DNA from 4 places in the Peribacillus sp. YIM B13481 genome. Region 2 is predicted to be linked to each of the others. Evidence: riboswitches for the same ligand, from Rfam matches in the RefSeq annotation. Region 2 holds a riboswitch; each other region holds the start of a gene.
The links. A riboswitch is a leader RNA that binds a small molecule or an ion and turns the genes downstream of it on or off. The one in region 2 is predicted to bind S-adenosylmethionine.

Region 1 (4,303 bases), on a different contig from region 2:
TATTTATTAATAGGTTGAAAAAGAATTAAAATGATGCAAACAAGTGGGTGCCCATAATTTATGAGGCACCCATCCTTTAATCATTTTGCAGCAATTGCTTCCCCTTTTGCAATATTTACGAGGGCAGCATCGAAATCCTTGATTAAATCGTCCGGATTTTCAAGTCCGACAGAGAGGCGGAGCAAGCTGTTCGTGATGCCTCGCTTTTCCCTTTCATCAGCAGGCATGGCAGCATGGGACATTTTGGCCGGGTAGGATAAAATCGATTCGACCGCTCCAAGGCTTACGGCAAAGACAGGAAGCTCGACAGTGTTCACGAAAGAGCGGAAGACTTCTTCGCTTTCCAATTCAAATGATAGGACCGCCCCTGCACCAAGCGACTGGCCTTGCTGGATTTCGTGCTGTGGATGATCGGCCAGGCCAGGATAATAAACCTTTTTCACCAAAGGCTGCTCATTTAAGTAGGCGGCAATCTTTTCTGCCCCTTTTTGGGAGTGTTCCATTCTAACGGACAAGGTTTTCAGACCTCTCATTACAAGCCAGGCGTCCTGTACACCAAGAACCGCTCCAAAGGAGTTTTGGAGGGAACCGAGTCTTACTGCCAAATCCGGATCTTTTACTACGGCAAGTCCAGCTATCACATCACTATGGCCGGATAAAAATTTCGTTGCGCTATGAAGGACAACATCAGCGCCCAGATTCAGTGGTTTTTGTAATGCTGGGGTCAAGAATGTATTATCAACAAAACTTAAGGCACCGGCTTTTTTCGCGATATCACATACTGCTTTAATATCGGTCACTTTAAGTAATGGATTTGAAGGCGTTTCGATGTATATGGCTCTCGTATTTGGCTGAATGGCCGCTTTAATGCTTTCAAGGTCCGTCATGTCAACGAATGTATGCTCAATATTGAAACGCGTCAAAACGTTTGTGACCATCCTGAACGTACCGCCATACACATCTTCGGAAATGACGATATGGTCTCCGGCAGACAACAGCAGGAAAGCTGTTGAAATGGCTGCCATACCTGATGAAAAGGCAAAACCGTGAGTGCCTTCCTCAAGTTCGGCAATGATATCTTCCAGTGCTTCGCGAGTTGGGTTCCCGCTTCTGCTGTAATCATATTTGCCGAATTGATCGATATCGGATTGATGGAAAGTGGATGCGTGCTGAATGGGGACGCTCACACCGCCTGTTGCAGGATCGAATTTATGTTGATTATGAAGTAATTTGGTTTCAAAGCTGAAATCATGAGTGGTCATCGTAGTGCCTCCCTTTTTACATGTGCGAATGCTTGCTGTAAGTCCTGGATCAAATCTTCGCTGTCTTCAATGCCGACGGAGAAGCGCAGCAGGCGATTGCAAACCCCGTTCGCCGTTCTGACTTCAAGCGGTATATCGGCATGTGTTTGTGTAGCAGGATAGGTGATGAAGCTTTCAACCCCTCCAAGGCTTTCTGCAAACGAAATTAATGAGAGTGATTGTAAAAATGGGTTGACCGCCGCTTCATCAATGATACGGAATGAAATCATGCCGCCTCTACCTGGATACAATACATCTGTAACACAATCATGTTCCGACAAGTAATCTACAAGTATCTTGGCATTCTTTTCATGACGTTCCATCCGCAATGCCAGGGTTTTCATTCCGCGCATCAACAGCCAGGAATCAAATGGGCTCAAGACAGCTCCCATGCCATTATGATGGAAGGCAAGTGCATCACATAATTCAGCGCCGCTAGCAACGATCAGTCCAGCGAGCACATCATTATGACCACCGAGATACTTGGTTGCACTGTGGATCACAATATCTGCTCCAAGCAGGATGGGTTGTTGAATAAGAGGCGTGTAAAAAGTGTTATCAACGATTAACAATAAATTAAATCGTTTGGCCAATGCTGCAACGGCGCTAATGTCTGTTTGCTGCATAAGAGGGTTAGTGGGAGTTTCGATGAAGATGGCTTTCGTGTGAGGAGTGATGGCTTTTTCAATATCCTCCAAACAACAAGTGTTTACATAGTCGCACTTCAATCCCCATTTCTTAAACCCTTGTTCCAACAGACGATATGTACCGCCATAAAGATCTTCGCTGACAATCCATGCATCATCTGATTTAAATAAGGCCAGTATAGTAGAAATGGCTGCCATTCCTGAACTGCAGGCATACCCTTGGTCGCCTTTTTCCAGATCGGCGATGGATCGTTCCAATAGTTGGCGTGTAGGATTACCTGTCCTTGTATAATCAAATCCAGTCGATTGGCCGATTCCTTCATGGCGAAAAGCTGTTGAAAAGTATACTGGCGGATTGACTGTTCCTGTCGCCGTTTCACTGCGATTTCCTAATTGAGCAAGATATGTTTCAGTTTTGTACATAGTTTTCACTGCTCCTTTTTAGTTAAATAAAATAAAAAAAAGTCTTCTTTAAGAAGAAGACTTTGATTAAATAGGGACGAGTCATTCTTCTTATCTTCCAAGTTCACAAACTTGTGGAATTAGCACCTTTTCATTGGTTTGAAACAAATGAAGGTTGCTGAGGTGTCATCGGGCCATTCCCTCTACCTCTCTCGATAAGAGTTTAGATTATTCAATTTCTTTTGAATTTACTATATATATAAAATACTGTCAAGAACATTTTGGATGATAATGCTTTGATTTTCATGAATAGGGCAATTGGAGACTAGCGGTGCCAACACTTTATGTGTCTAAAAAGAATATCCAAAATTTTCATGGGTCCAGGGATAAACACGATATTAAATGGATTTTAAAGAAAAAGGGGGAGGCATGGCCGGTTATTTTTGCATTAAAAAAATAAAGTTTGTACAATGTATAGAGAGAAAGAATAATATGACATTATTCATTTCATATACATATGGTCTTCGATGAATAGTGCAAACAATAGGAGGAGAACACATGGAATACAGAATCGAACGAGATACGATGGGTGAAGTGAAAGTTCCTGCCGATAAATATTGGGGTGCACAAACGGAGAGAAGCCGTAACAATTTCAAAATCGGTAACGAAAAAATGCCGATTGAATTAGTTCGTGCATTTGCATACGTTAAACAAGCTGCGGCAAAGGTGAACTATGATCTTGGTGATCTTTCGGAGGTTAAAAAGAATGCCATCGTTAAGATTTGCGACGAAATCCTTGAAGGTACGCTTGATGAACATTTCCCACTTGTAGTTTGGCAAACGGGAAGCGGTACGCAAAGTAATATGAACGTGAATGAAGTGGTCGCTAACAAAGGGAATGAATGGTTAAAAGAAAATGGTGAATCCGAAACCCTTCACCCGAATGATGATGTTAACAAGGCACAAAGCTCCAATGATACTTTCCCGACCGCCATGCATATTGCAGCCTTTATGGAAGTCGCTGAAAAATTGGTTCCTGCCATCAAAGCACTTCGTGATACTTTCGATTCAAAAGAAAAAGAATTTTGGGATGTCGTGAAAATTGGCCGGACACATCTTCAAGATGCAACACCACTGACTTTGGGACAAGAAATTTCCGGTTGGAAAGCGATGCTCGATAAAGATCTCGCGATGATTCAGGAAAGCAGCCAAAAATTATTGAACCTGGCCCTAGGCGGAACGGCTGTAGGAACGGGAATCAATACAAAAAAAGAATTCCCAGGACTTTCCGCCAAACAAATTGCAGCAGATACAGGACATCCCTTCGTCACTTCGGATAATAAGTTCCATGCATTGACAAGCCATAACGAAATCGTCTACGCACACGGTGCGTTGAAAGCATTGGCAGCGGATTTAATGAAAATTGCGAACGATGTCAGATGGCTGGCAAGTGGCCCTAGAAGCGGAATCGGCGAAATTGCCATTCCTGAAAACGAGCCAGGCAGCTCCATCATGCCAGGTAAAGTCAATCCTACACAAAGTGAAGCGCTTACCATGATTGCGACACAAATTGTGGGTAACGATGCTACGATTGGCTTTGCAGCAAGCCAAGGTAACTTTGAACTGAATGTATTCAAACCAGTCATCATCTTTAACTTCCTGCAAACGGTGAAATTATTGACGGAAGGCATTCACTCTTTCAACATTAATTGTGCAGTTGGCATCACTGCAAATGAAGATAAAATCAAAGAAAATGTAGACCGTTCACTTATGTTGGTAACAGCATTGAACCCGCATATTGGTTATGAAAAAGCAGCCAAGATCGCCAAAACTGCATTCAAGGACAACTCTACGTTAAAAGAAGCGGCGTTGAAATTAGAATTCCTGACGGAAGCTGAATTCAAAGCATGGGTAGATCCTGCTGACATGGTTAATAAATAATTGCATAGGAGT
Region 2 (4,303 bases):
ATCTCTTGTTTGACGCAGATGAATCAGGAGAAAAGCTGCGGAAGCAATTCCGAAGGGAAATGCCGGAAGCGAACCACCTGTATATTAATAAAATGTACAAAGAAGTGGAAAGCTCACCCGAACATCATATCGCAACTGTGCTTTTATCTGCCAATATGAATGTGAAAATGAAATTTTTAAGTCAAAGGATGAACGATTAATTGATGCAGGAATGGAAAGAAGAAGAGTGTAAGATTGCCGTTGAAAAAGGGGAAACCTTTTGTTTATATTTATATACGCCTTTGTGCGGTACCTGTCAGGTAGCTTCCAAGATGCTGACGATATCCATGGAACTTTTCCCGGAATTGAAGGCAGGCAAAATGAATATGAACTATGTCCAAGCAATCGCCGAATCGTATGAAATTGAAAGTGTCCCTTGTTTATTGCTTTTCAAAAAAGGACAGCTGCACAAAAAAATATATGCCTTTCAATCCGTTCCTTATTTGTATGGATTGCTTAAGGAAATCAGCTAAGAAACCAATCAGAACCGGATTGGTTTTTTTATTGTGAACATGTTGCTCCCAAATTGAAACTAAAAAAAGAATATTCTAACAATTCATTGACTGATTAATTCTAAAATGCTATATTTTGAATTAAGAAAGTAACGGCTGAATTTAATAGTTCTTATCAAGAGTGGCGGAGGGACTGGCCCGACGAAGCCCGGCAACCGGTATAAATTTATATACGGTGCTAATTCCAGCAGAGTGTTGGCTCTGGAAGATGAGGTGTGTTTTAAAACCTCTTCTTGTGGAAGTGGTTTTTTTGTTTATGAAAGGCCAGGTTTTCATGAAATTCCAACTAAATCCATAGAAAAAGGTGAAATCATATGTCAGAGAAAAAGTTGCGTTTTGAAACATTGAGTGTTCATGGCGGTCTGCAAGCTGATGAAACAGGTGCCCGGGCAGTCCCTATCTACCAAAGCAATGCATACTTGTTCAAAGACACAGACCATGCAGCGAATTTATTTGGTTTAAAGGAGAATGGTTATATATATACACGACTCCATAATCCCACGGTCAGTGTTTTTGAGGAAAGAATGGCCTTATTGGAAGGCGGTATCGGCGGATTGGCAACTGCAAGCGGAATGGCAGCCATCTCACTGTCAATCCTGAATATTGCCGGTGCAGGGGATGAAATTGTTTCAGCCTCTACATTATATGGCGGCACGTATAATCTTTTTGAAAATACTCTTCCTAAATATGGGATTAAGGTGAAGTTCGTTTCACCTGATGACCCAGAAAATTTCAAAAGGGCAATTACGCCAAGAACAAAAGCCATATTTGCTGAAACGATCGGAAATCCAAGTTTGAGGGTCCTTGATATAGAAGCAGTAGCAGACATCGCCCACGAAGCCGGGATACCTTTAATTATCGATAATACCTTCGCTACACCGTATCTATGCAGACCAATTGATTTTGGGGCGGATATTGTCATCCATTCCGCTACAAAATGGATTTTGGGAAATGGAACGACGTTAGGCGGTGTCATAGTGGATGGAGGGAAGTTCGACTGGAACTCACCAAACTACCCTGGCTTTACGGAGCCTGACCCAAGCTACGACGGTCTTGTATACGCCGATGCAGTTGGACCTGCTGCTTTTATAACGAAAGCCCGAGTGCAGTTGCTTCGTGATTTAGGTCCTGCGCTAAGTGCCCAAAGTGCATTCCAGTTTACGCTTGGACTTGAAACGCTGCATGTAAGAATGAAAGAGCATCTTTCGAACACCAAGTCTGTCATTCAATATTTGGAAAATCACCCTGCCGTGACTTGGGTTTCACATCCCGGTAATGAGGATCATCCCGATAAAGCCCTTGCGGATAAATACTTGCCTAAGGGAGCAGGCTCTGTTGTGACTTTTGGAATACAGGGTGACCGCGATGCCGGGGCAAAACTTATCAATTCGGTGGAATTATGGTCCCATGTAGCTAATGTAGGGGATGCTAAGAGTTTAATCATCCACCCTGCCAGTACGACCCACCAACAATTGAATGATGCAGGTCTGGCGAAAGCGGGAGTGCGTGCTGATCAGGTCCGTTTATCCATCGGGATTGAAAATGCAGAGGATTTAATAGAAGATTTAGAGCAGGCAATTGAAAAAGCGACGAATATCGTCTCCCTGACGTCTAAAACGGTTTAAGAAAAAAGTCCAGTTCATTCTTTTACTAGAAATAATATACATTGCACTCCTTTTTTATCTATGATAAAATTTCCCCATACTAAAGAACTTAATGCTGTACAAATATTCTATATATTAGCTCTTATCAAGAGAGGTGGAGGGATGTGCCCGATGAAACCCGGCAACCGACAAGGAGATTCCTTGGAAAGGTGCCAATTCACACAAAGTTTAATTACTTTGGAAGATGAGAGGAAGGCCAGCTTCTTCACCTGCCTTTCTGCTCATGCAGAAAGGTTTTTTCTATTTCATTTGGGAAAACCTTCATGAAAGGAAAAAATGGTATTAAAAACTGACTAATAATGTAGAGAAATCAACTAAGTTCATAGGTTTTATTGGATAAAAGAGGTGAGCATTAATGATTACATTGACGAAAGTAAGTAAGCTTTTCCGAACAGGAAAAGGAAACGGTGAGACTATTAAGGCAGTAAATAATGTGAGTGTTGAAATAAATAACGGCGAAATTTTCGGTATTATTGGTTACAGCGGAGCGGGGAAAAGTACTTTGATCAGAATGCTCAATGGATTGGAAACACCTACAGAGGGATCCGTTGTGGTGGCTGGGAAGGAAGTTTCAAAAATTAAAGGGGCTCAGCTCCGTAAGGCACGTCAGGAAATCAGCATGATTTTTCAACATTTCAATCTATTATGGTCCAGGACGGTTCAGGAAAATATATCCTTCCCGTTGGAAATTGCAGGAGTTTCAAAACTTGAACGCACCAAGCGTGTGAACGAATTGATCAAGCTAGTCGGATTGGAAGGCAGAGAAAAGGCATATCCTTCGCAATTAAGCGGAGGGCAAAAGCAAAGGGTGGGAATAGCCAGGGCCCTAGCAAATGATCCTAAGGTCCTGCTTTGTGATGAAGCGACTTCTGCCTTAGATCCACAGACTACCGATTCCATACTCGAATTGCTTGTGGACATCAATCAGCGCCTGGGGTTGACGATTGTCCTGATAACACATGAAATGCATGTAATACGTAAAATCTGTCATCGCGTGGCCGTGATGGAGAACGGGCAAGTTGTTGAAGAGGGACCTGTCCTGGATGTATTCAAGAATCCTAAAGAACAAATGACGAAGCGTTTCGTGCAACAGGTAACGGAACCAGAAGAAACGAAAGAAACGATGGACCATTTGCTTGAACGCTTTCCTGCAGGTAAAGTGATTCAATTGACTTTTGTAGGTGATCATGCAGAAAGCCCGTTGATCACCAAGCTCGTACGTAACTTCGAGTTGGATGTCAATATCGTTCAAGGTAAAATATCCCAAACAAGAAGCGGTTCATATGGAACGTTGTTTATCCACCTTGATGGCAATGAGGATGAAATGCTCCGCGCAATAGAATTCATAAAAGCACAGCAGGTAGGCGTGGAGGTGATTACTCATGCTTGAAGAATTATTGCCGAATGTAGATTGGGAATCCATTTTAGACGCAACGAAAGAAACGCTTTATATGACAAGCATCTCTGTAATAGCTACCTTTTTTATAGGCATACTATTAGGGCTGATCCTGTTCTTGACAGGCAAAGGTAATATATGGGAAAATCGGGCGGTCAACGCAGTCATTGGTGCTGTCGTCAATATATTCCGTTCCATTCCATTTCTTATTTTGATCGTGCTGCTCATTCCTTTCACTAAAGCGCTTGTCGGTTCTATGATTGGTGAGAATGCAGCATTACCAGCACTTATTATCGGGGCGGCGCCATTTTATGCGCGTATGGTTGAAATTGGCCTCCGTGAGATCGATAAAGGTGTAATTGAAGCGGCTAAATCCATGGGGGCAAAAACGAGTACGATCATTTGGAAGGTCCTTCTTCCAGAGTCGATGCCGGCCCTTATTTCCGGGATTACGGTAACATCGATTGCATTGGTCGGCTATACCGCAATGGCCGGGGTCATCGGCGCAGGCGGGCTTGGTAATCTAGCCTATCTAGACGGCTATCAAAGAAGCCACAATGACGTTACGCTAGTAGCGACTATCGTTATTCTGATTATCGTCTTCATTATTCAAATTATTGGAGATGTGATCACATCTAAATTAGACAAAAGATAAGGGAGATGAATAGGATGAAAAAGTTTTTAGGGTTTGC
Region 3 (4,303 bases), on a different contig from region 2:
CAAGAGAGACACGATCCTTGGGATAATATTTATCAAGCAGCACTTTATAGCTCTCCATTCGTACATCTGCCGGAATGTCATCGGATTTAGTGGCCCCTACAAGAGGGTTTAAGAATAAGCCATCGACAATCTCCAAAGCTGTCTTTTGAATGTATTCATGCGCACGGTGAACAGGGTTCCTCGTTTGGAATCCGACAACGGTTTCCCAGCCTTTTTCAGCAAAGGCTTTCCTTGTCTCAACTGGGTCCAAATAATGGGCTTGAAATAGCGGACGCTTTATTCTCTTGACTAATTTTATTTCTCCGCCGACATATACATCCCCGCGGTTATATAAATTTCTTACTCCAGGATGCTCCCCATCATCCGTTTGATATACTAAAGTCGCTTCCAATTGTTTATCGGGAGTGAAAATATCAGAAACGGAGAGGACCCCATATGTTTCACCCTCATGAGTCAGCTTCACTTCTTCACCTATAATAAGAGATTCTGCAGCTTTTTCAGTCAAAGGCAGCGTAATCGGGATGCTCCAAACATGGCCGCTGCTAAGTCTCATATCCTTGACAACTGTCTCATAATCACTTTTCGTAAAGAATCCTTTAATCGGACTGTAGGCACCAGTGCCTATCAATTCAAGGTCACTTAATGCTATTTCATCAATTTCGATTGACTTTGTTATTTTACTAAAATCATATTTTGGTTCCCAAAGATCGATTAATGTTCCTCCGTGCGGTAGACTGATTGTCATGCTAATTTCCCCCTATGGTTTCTATTTATTTTAAGATAAATGCAATCCGCATTCTGTTTTTTGCGCACCTTGCCAACGGCCTGAGCGTAAGTCATCGGCATTGATGGCAGGTGCTGTACACGTTTTACAGCCAATGCTCGGATATCCATTATCATGCAGGATATTATACGGAAGTCCATTTTTGTGGGCGTAACGCCAAACATCTTTCCATGTCCAATGAATGAGTGGACATATTTTAATCGATTTGAACTTATTATCCTTGTTGATATACTCGGTCAGCGCCCTTGTTTCGGATTGCTCCCTCCGCAGTCCAGAAAGCCAGGCTGTTGCCGTTGAAAGCACATCAGTAAGCGGAGTGATTTTCCGGATGTTACAACACTTATTGGAATCACTAACCCATAATTCATCTCCATATTCCGCTGCTTGTTCCTCAAGCGTCAAGGCAGGTTTCTTCATTTCGATCGAAAGCTTTGGATATCTCTTTTTCACTTGATCGATCAGTTGGTAAGTTTCCTCGAAATGTACATCTGTATCCAGGAAAACAATTTTTGCCGATGGGTTGACCTTCGCCAATAAATCCGTAAGCACGATGCCTTCAATACCAAAACTACAGGCATAAATGAGTTTGTTTCCATATTGTTCATTCGCCCATTGCAGAACTTCCAAAGCACCTTTTGTCTCACTATCTTCAGGAAATGCAGGTAAATCCCCGGTGTTGAAATTTTTATAATTTATTAATGCAGCCAACTTTATTACCCCCTCTAAGAACTTGCTCTATGTTTCACAGGTTAGAGTAACTGTAGATCCATTCCCGTTGTAATCTTCTCGAGTTATATGATCCTAGGAAAAAGAGACGAATCTAACCAATACTCTTTTTATATCAGTTAAACCCGCCTCTAGTTTTTCTAGTCAGCAGATACCTTATTTAATTCTTAGTTTTTCATTTCTTTCCATTTGAATGATTTTACCATCTTGGACAATAAGTGTAATGGATCCATATTTCATTGAATTAAGCATTTCTTGAAGTCGTTCAAATATTTCTGCAAGCTGATTCTCTTTATCCAAACCTGTTCCCCCTTTAAGGAATTCCGGAATATCTTTTTTTAGAGGCTGATTAAACGAATTTCTTAAATTTATATAATTCCTAACAACCTTACATTGCTATGGTTTGCCAATAATTTTTTCGAAAAACAAAAATCTTTCCATGATGGAAAGATTCCAAGGTAAATATTCATTACCTTATCTTCCAAAATGATCAACATTTTGTTGGATGTAGCACCTTGCATATCATGCAGGTTGCTGGACTTCAAAGGGCCAATTCCCTCCGTCGCTCTGGATAAGTTTTATTATTTTAAATATTAACATAAATTTAATCCTTGTCAATGGAGTTTTCTTATAAATTAACTTGGTTTAATATACTGGATGAACTGTTATTTTTATACACACTATTCCATTAATGATTTTATGTTCATTTAAATACGAAAATAGACTCATTTTTTTAGTTAAAGTCTCCAAAAAAATGCGCCTATTTCATTAATTAGCCTATTATTGACGTCTGGAATTATTTTTAAAAAAAATATTCGAATACCAGTCCTTTTGTTGAAGTCGATAGCTTGCAGCCATTAATTCCTTAATTGAATCGCTTCTACAAATTCCTGAACCTGACTCTGAACCCGATCCACTAAATTCAAATCATTAATCGGGTTTTCTGAATTCTGTTTATCTATTTCCTTATCCACAAAATATATGCCCTGCAACGGCTCGCCTTTCAATATTGAAATTAATGGTTTAAGCGCGTAGTCTATCGCCAATAAATGCCTGTTACTTCCGCCAATCATAATTGGCAGCACTGGCTTTCCCTTAAAAGCTCCTTCTGGCAGCATATCAATCAAGGCTTTCAATATGCCTGTGTAAGAGGCCTTATATACAGGTGAACCAATAATAATTCCTCTAGCTTCTTGAATTTTTTCTGAAAGCTTTAAAATTTCTTCACTATTATATTTCCCCTGGAATAAATCATCTGCTGAGAATTCCGTAATTGAGTAATAAGTTGTGGTAAATCCTTCTTTTTCAACTAAAGATTGAATATGTTTTAGTGATATGTCCGTTCTTGATGGAACCGCTGGACTTCCTGATAAAATTACGATTTCGCTCATTATAAATCCCCTCCATGTTACATGATTTCCAGATAAAATCCTCATAATGTCATATCGTGCAGTATGTATTTATCGTAATAGTCTGAAAAATATAAGTCAAATTTTACACACCTGTTTATTTAATTCACGAATTGACTTCGTCAATAAGAATGATCGCTACCCATTCAAAAATAAAACGGTCATATTTACGACTTGATGCTCATGCCTTTAAATATGACCGTTTTATTATGTATGATTGTTTTTCCCATGAATACCATAAACCAAAAGTTGAGCAATGCTCTTAATTCGCTCAGCAGTAAAATATGGTTCCTTTTTCTGTTGATGAATCTCATAATGAGTGGATAACGCCAATGTGAAGGAAATGATCCCTACATTAAATAGAATAATATCAGAAATATAATGTATCTCTCCGCTATCTATTCTTTTTTGTATTTCTACATGTTTGGCATTCGGCTTGAAAATCTGATCCACATATTGCTTTGAAATATCTTGATCGAATTGCGTTTCCCGAAATAATATCGAAAATTGTTCTTTATTTTCCAGAATTTTGTTTATCATGGTGCAAACGTGATTCTCCACAAGATCATCCGTAGATAGATGGCTAGTCCCGTCTTCAGACTCCTCTTTTTCATTAGGAGTAATTGTAGCCAGAAGCAAATCTTTTTTGCTTTCAAAGTATTTATAAATAGTAGCTTCGGAAACATTGCATGCAGAGGCAATTTCATTCGTTCTTGTCATGTCAAAACCTTTGGTGGCAAAAAGCGTCCGGGCTACATTTATGATTCGTTCTTTGGTTTGCTGCCCTTTTTTCAAAAATATCAACCTTCTTTTATAAAGATAAGACCGGTTTCACCAATCTATTTCCCATGATATCTCGATGGTGCTAATCGGTCAATATTACCATTGATCTATAGAAATCAATATTCCCAAATATCATATATAGAAAATCATTTAAAAGATGCATAGCCATCATCAACCATGACTACACTTCCATTGATTGCATCCGCTTCTTCCAAAGATAATAGATAGACAGCATTTGCGATTGCTTCTGGCTTAATTAATTTACCGCGCATTTGACTTGCATGCAATTTATCGATGATTCCCATATCCTTATAGCCTTGTATGATTGGAGTGTCAACACCCCCTGGTGCAATGCCCACTACGCGTATTCCGTAAGCACCCAATTCCAAAGCAGCTGTCTGTGTCATCATCCTTACGGCGCCTTTAGACGCTTGATAGGCGAAAGTCCCGTGGGAAGCTAAGTAGCCAAACACAGAGGCTGTATTTATAATGACACCATTGTTACCTAGTTCCTTCATTTTTCGTCCCGCTGCCATGATTCCAAAGGCCACTCCATGCTGGTTCACACCAATCGTTTTGAAGTACCCTTCCATATCTTGAT
Region 4 (4,303 bases), on a different contig from region 2:
TCTTTATTTATGTGTTGGCCAGTATCATTTTGACAATCCAATTACCTTTCGTTTTCGCATTTGCGACGGAAAAAGACCGATACTATTTTAAAAATGACAGAGTAGTTTATGAAGATTTACATCAATTCTTTAAAGGGTATGAAGGAAGCTTTGTTTTATATGATCATAACGCACAGCAATATCGCATTTATAATGAAGAGAAAAGTACTTTGCGGGTATCACCTGATTCCACATACAAAATCTATAGTGCCTTATTTGCACTAGAATCAAATGTGATATCACCCGAAGAATCCACTCTTTCCTGGGATGGGACTGAGCAACCCTATGACGCTTGGAATATGGATCAGGATGTCTCATCCGCTTTACAAAATTCGGTAAACTGGTATTTCCAAGAATTAGATCGCAGGACAGGATTTGAAACAATACAATCCAATCTGCAAGCGATAAATTATGGAAATGCCGATGTATCCGGGGAATTGGGTGAATTCTGGCTCGAATCCTCATTGAAAATTTCTCCAGTCGAGCAAGTCCAACTGCTGCAAGCCTTTTATTACAATCAATTGCGATATAAGGAAATGCATATCCAAGCTGTGAAGGACGCCCTGCTCTTAGAAAAGAATGAGGAAGCTCGCCTATCAGGAAAAACAGGTACAGGAACAGTGAATGGAAAAAACATCAATGGTTGGTTTATCGGGTATGTAGAGACGAAGAACGATACTTATTTCTTTGCTACCAATATACAAAATGAAGATGATTCATCTGGAAGCAAGGCGGGAGAAATTACTTTATCAATTTTAAAAGATTTAGGAATCTATAAAGAAAATGGAGGGGAGAAAAGTGGAGAAAAACATTCCTAGCATATCAGAATCAGAATGGGAAATCATGAACGTGCTTTGGGATAAAGCCCCTCAAACAGCAAATGACATCATAGTTTCCTTACAGGAGAGTACCGATTGGAAGCCGAAAACCATACGCACTCTTCTCGATCGATTGGTTCAAAAAGATGTAGTAGGTGTCGATAAAAATCTAAGAATTTACACCTTTTACCCGCTCTATACACAGGAAGAGTGCCAGCGTGCCGAGACCGAATCATTTATCAACCGTATTTATGGAGGTGCCCTGAAATCCATGCTTGTCCAATTCATTCAGGAAGATGCCCTATCTGATGATGATATCAATGAACTACGCTTTATTTTAAATAAAACACCTAAAAAATAATACTATAAAAAAAGCGATTTGGGATTTTTCCAAATCGCTTTTTTCGGTCGAAATCGAAATAGCGGCGGACATATTTCCCATGTAATTATCTGCGTAGTTTGATACGAAAAAAATCAGAACTTTCGTCTTAATAATAGTTATGCATGAATTTAATTCAATAGATGTTTTTATCACGCTTCTTGATAGTGAAGGCTTCTGCAGGGCCTGGAACAAGCAATCGTAAGGGCTACAGGAACAAGACATTTAACGCAATCATTCGTAAATTCAAATTAATTGAACATTTTTTTGATTGACACTACCATTTGGTCATGATAAGATCACTGTCATACTATATTAACGCTGAATTTAAAATATTTCGTTTAATTGAATATATTGTTTGACTCTTATCAAGAGAGGTGGAGGGACTGTGCCCTGTGAAGCCCGGCAACCGTCAGTTAATTAACTGATATGGTGCCAATTCCTGCAAAGCAATGTGCTTTGGAAGATGAGAGAAAGGATTGTTTAACCAACCTTTCTACTCATGTGTAGAAAGGTTTTTTTGAGGAGAAAAAACTTTCCTTTCCCCTGTATACTTCGGACAAACTAACATACTAAGAGCTGGTGCCAGCATTAATTTCAGGTATTACAGTTACAACAATCCTTCTAGTTGGTTGCTGGGGTTGGTGCAGGTGGTTTAGGTAATTTGTTATATCTTGAAGGGTTTCAGCTCAATAATAATGATGTTTAGTCATTGTTTTTTATTCAATTTATAGGTGATATATTTACAACAAAAATAGATAAACGATAAGGGAGAAATGAATTATGAAAAAGTGGATATCAACTTTAGCAGTTTCCTCAGCATTAGTATTAAGTTTAGCAGCTTGCGGTACGACTAACAGCGGATCAGATTCTTCAGACAAAGAAAAGAAAATCCTTGTGGGTGCATCAAACATTCCACATGCTGAAATTTTAGAAGAGGCAAAGCCATTATTAAAGGAAAAGGGAATTGATTTAGAAATTAAAACATTCCAAGATTATATTATTCCGAACACAGCGTTAGCTGATAAAGAGATTGATGCAAATTATTTCCAACACGTTCCATATCTTAAATCAGTGTTAAAAGAGAATCCAGACTATGACTTTGTAAATGCGGGTGCTATTCATATTGAGCCAATCGGCATTTACTCTAAAAAGTATGATAGCTTAAAAGATCTTCCAAAAAACGGTACAGTTATTATGCGTAATGCTGTAGCTGAACAAGGACGTATTCTATCTATTTTTGAAAAAGAGGGCGTTATTAAGCTAAAAAAAGGCCTCAATAAAACAGAAGCTACGATTAATGATATTGTAGAAAATCCTAAAAACTTAACTTTTAATGCAGATATAGAAGGTGGCCTATTACCTCAAATTTATAATAACAACGAAGGTGATGCGGTTGTTATTAATGCGAACTATGCGTTAGATGCAGGGCTAGATCCGCTTAAAGACCCAATCGCTGTTGAATCGGGTGAAGATAATCCATATGCAAACATTATCACTGTACGTAAGGGCGATGAAAATAAAGAGACAGTAAAAGCGTTAGTAGAAGTACTTCGCTCTAAAGAAATACAAGACTTCATTACTAAAAAATATAAAGGTGCAGTCATACCAGTATCTAAATAAAATACCCTTTCATGAACTATACCCCGAATAATGGACACTTCGAAAAAGGTCCATTACTCGGGGTTCTTCTATGTCTATACACTAGAAAAGCAAAAAATCCGTTTACAAAAAGCCGCTTAATAGAAGCTACAAAAAAACTTAAAGCGTAAATTTCTTAAACATAAATACTTAACTAAACTCAAAGTCATAAGGAGGAAGCCCTACTATGAATGTTAAAATGCAAAACAAACAAAATCAACTAATTGAGAGAATTACGGATCAACATCTAGTTATTCTGTGAGGATATTGCCGTCGTCACGGTCAATCCTCTCATGTCAAAAGAAACTAAGAAAATCGTGATAATATGCAATCCAAAAGTGATACAAAGATTACATAAAATATTGTATAAGATATACCAATCATTCAATATTTGTAAGTAGTCATATCCAGTCGACACCGACGTATGTAATCACCGAAAAGCCTTTCCCATGAAAGAAATTAAAAGAATCCTTTGATAAGAAAGAAAATAGATGGGAAGAATAACATTAACTGTTGTTCCTTTATTTATTTCACTTTCAATAACTATCTTTCCTTGATGTGCTTTCACAATTTCATAGCAGATCATTAACCCTAAGCCAACCCCTTTTTCTTTGATACTATAAAAAGGTTCTCCAAGATATGGGATACGTTCTCTTGGAATCCCACATCCTTGATCGATAAAACAAATACTTACTTGATGACTATCAAGTGTATCGATTTGAACCAAAATTTCTCCTCCCGTTGACATCGCTTCAATTGCATTTTCTAAGATATTGATAAACACTTGTTTTATTTGGTTTCCTTCACAAGGTATGTAGGGAATTTCTGATTTAAGCTCTGTTCTGATCTGTATATTTTTCATCATTGCTTGAGGTTGCAGTAGCGTTATAACTTGTTCTGCTAACATGCTCAAATTATTGAGTTGAACCTTTACTGCTTGTGGTTTAGCTACTATCATAAGTCTATTTGTGATTACTTCTATTTGTTCAATTTCCGATGATATTACATCTATGTACCACTGATTTTCTTTATTTTTCATTGATTGTATTAGTTGTATAAATCCTTTAATAGTTGTTAGTGGATTTCGAATTTCATGAGCTATTGCTGTAGCTAATTTCCCTACCACATCAAGCTTCTCTGATTTTCGCAGTAATTCTTCTGTTTTTAAACGTTCAGTGATATCTCGAGAAATAACCATAGCAACCTCTTTTTCACCTAATCTAAAGATATCGATGATTAACTCAGTATCTATTTTCTCCTCAATTTTAAAAACATATTCATCTCGGAAAGTGAAGTTATGTTTTCCCTTTTCGGAATCTTTTATAATGTTTATAGTTTTAATTTTTTCAGGAAGAATATCCATAACAGACATTGAAAGAATTTTCTCCTTACTATAACCCAATCTTTTACATGCAACTGGATTTAC

Region 1: it holds a riboswitch for S-adenosylmethionine, as region 2 does, so the genes downstream of both, ACFX4X_RS06520 (methionine biosynthesis PLP-dependent protein) here and ACFX4X_RS00335 (methionine ABC transporter ATP-binding protein) in region 2, are expected to answer to the same signal.
Region 3: it holds a riboswitch for S-adenosylmethionine, as region 2 does, so the genes downstream of both, ACFX4X_RS19970 (YezD family protein) here and ACFX4X_RS00335 (methionine ABC transporter ATP-binding protein) in region 2, are expected to answer to the same signal.
Region 4: it holds a riboswitch for S-adenosylmethionine, as region 2 does, so the genes downstream of both, ACFX4X_RS23175 (ABC transporter permease) here and ACFX4X_RS00335 (methionine ABC transporter ATP-binding protein) in region 2, are expected to answer to the same signal.

Annotation. Positions count from the first base shown of each region.
Region 1 covers NZ_JBHZPE010000006.1:133,375-137,677, forward strand. The annotation lists gene metC (cystathionine beta-lyase) at 81-1,262, opposite strand; gene ACFX4X_RS06520 (methionine biosynthesis PLP-dependent protein) at 1,259-2,371, opposite strand; SAM riboswitch class I at 2,459-2,572, opposite strand; gene fumC (class II fumarate hydratase) at 2,909-4,291, shown strand.
Region 2 covers NZ_JBHZPE010000001.1:55,500-59,802, reverse strand. The annotation lists gene ACFX4X_RS00350 (toprim domain-containing protein) at 1-200, shown strand, start outside; gene ACFX4X_RS00345 (thioredoxin family protein) at 204-512, shown strand; SAM riboswitch class I at 661-766, shown strand; gene ACFX4X_RS00340 (O-acetylhomoserine aminocarboxypropyltransferase/cysteine synthase family protein) at 866-2,176, shown strand; SAM riboswitch class I at 2,295-2,406, shown strand; gene ACFX4X_RS00335 (methionine ABC transporter ATP-binding protein) at 2,571-3,605, shown strand; gene ACFX4X_RS00330 (methionine ABC transporter permease) at 3,598-4,266, shown strand; gene ACFX4X_RS00325 (MetQ/NlpA family ABC transporter substrate-binding protein) at 4,281-4,303, shown strand, end outside.
Region 3 covers NZ_JBHZPE010000044.1:26,631-30,933, reverse strand. The annotation lists gene sat (sulfate adenylyltransferase) at 1-745, opposite strand, end outside; gene ACFX4X_RS19975 (phosphoadenylyl-sulfate reductase) at 776-1,480, opposite strand; gene ACFX4X_RS19970 (YezD family protein) at 1,667-1,783, opposite strand; SAM riboswitch class I at 1,982-2,088, opposite strand; gene ssuE (NADPH-dependent FMN reductase) at 2,368-2,901, opposite strand; gene ACFX4X_RS19960 (TetR/AcrR family transcriptional regulator) at 3,127-3,714, opposite strand; gene ACFX4X_RS19955 (SDR family NAD(P)-dependent oxidoreductase) at 3,849-4,303, opposite strand, start outside.
Region 4 covers NZ_JBHZPE010000069.1:6,729-11,031, forward strand. The annotation lists gene ACFX4X_RS23165 (BlaR1 family beta-lactam sensor/signal transducer) at 1-857, shown strand, start outside; gene blaI (penicillinase repressor BlaI) at 838-1,218, shown strand; SAM riboswitch class I at 1,599-1,709, shown strand; partial or broken gene ACFX4X_RS23175 (ABC transporter permease) at 1,813-1,942, shown strand; gene ACFX4X_RS23180 (MetQ/NlpA family ABC transporter substrate-binding protein) at 2,020-2,859, shown strand; partial or broken gene ACFX4X_RS23185 (ATP-binding protein) at 3,308-4,303, opposite strand, start outside.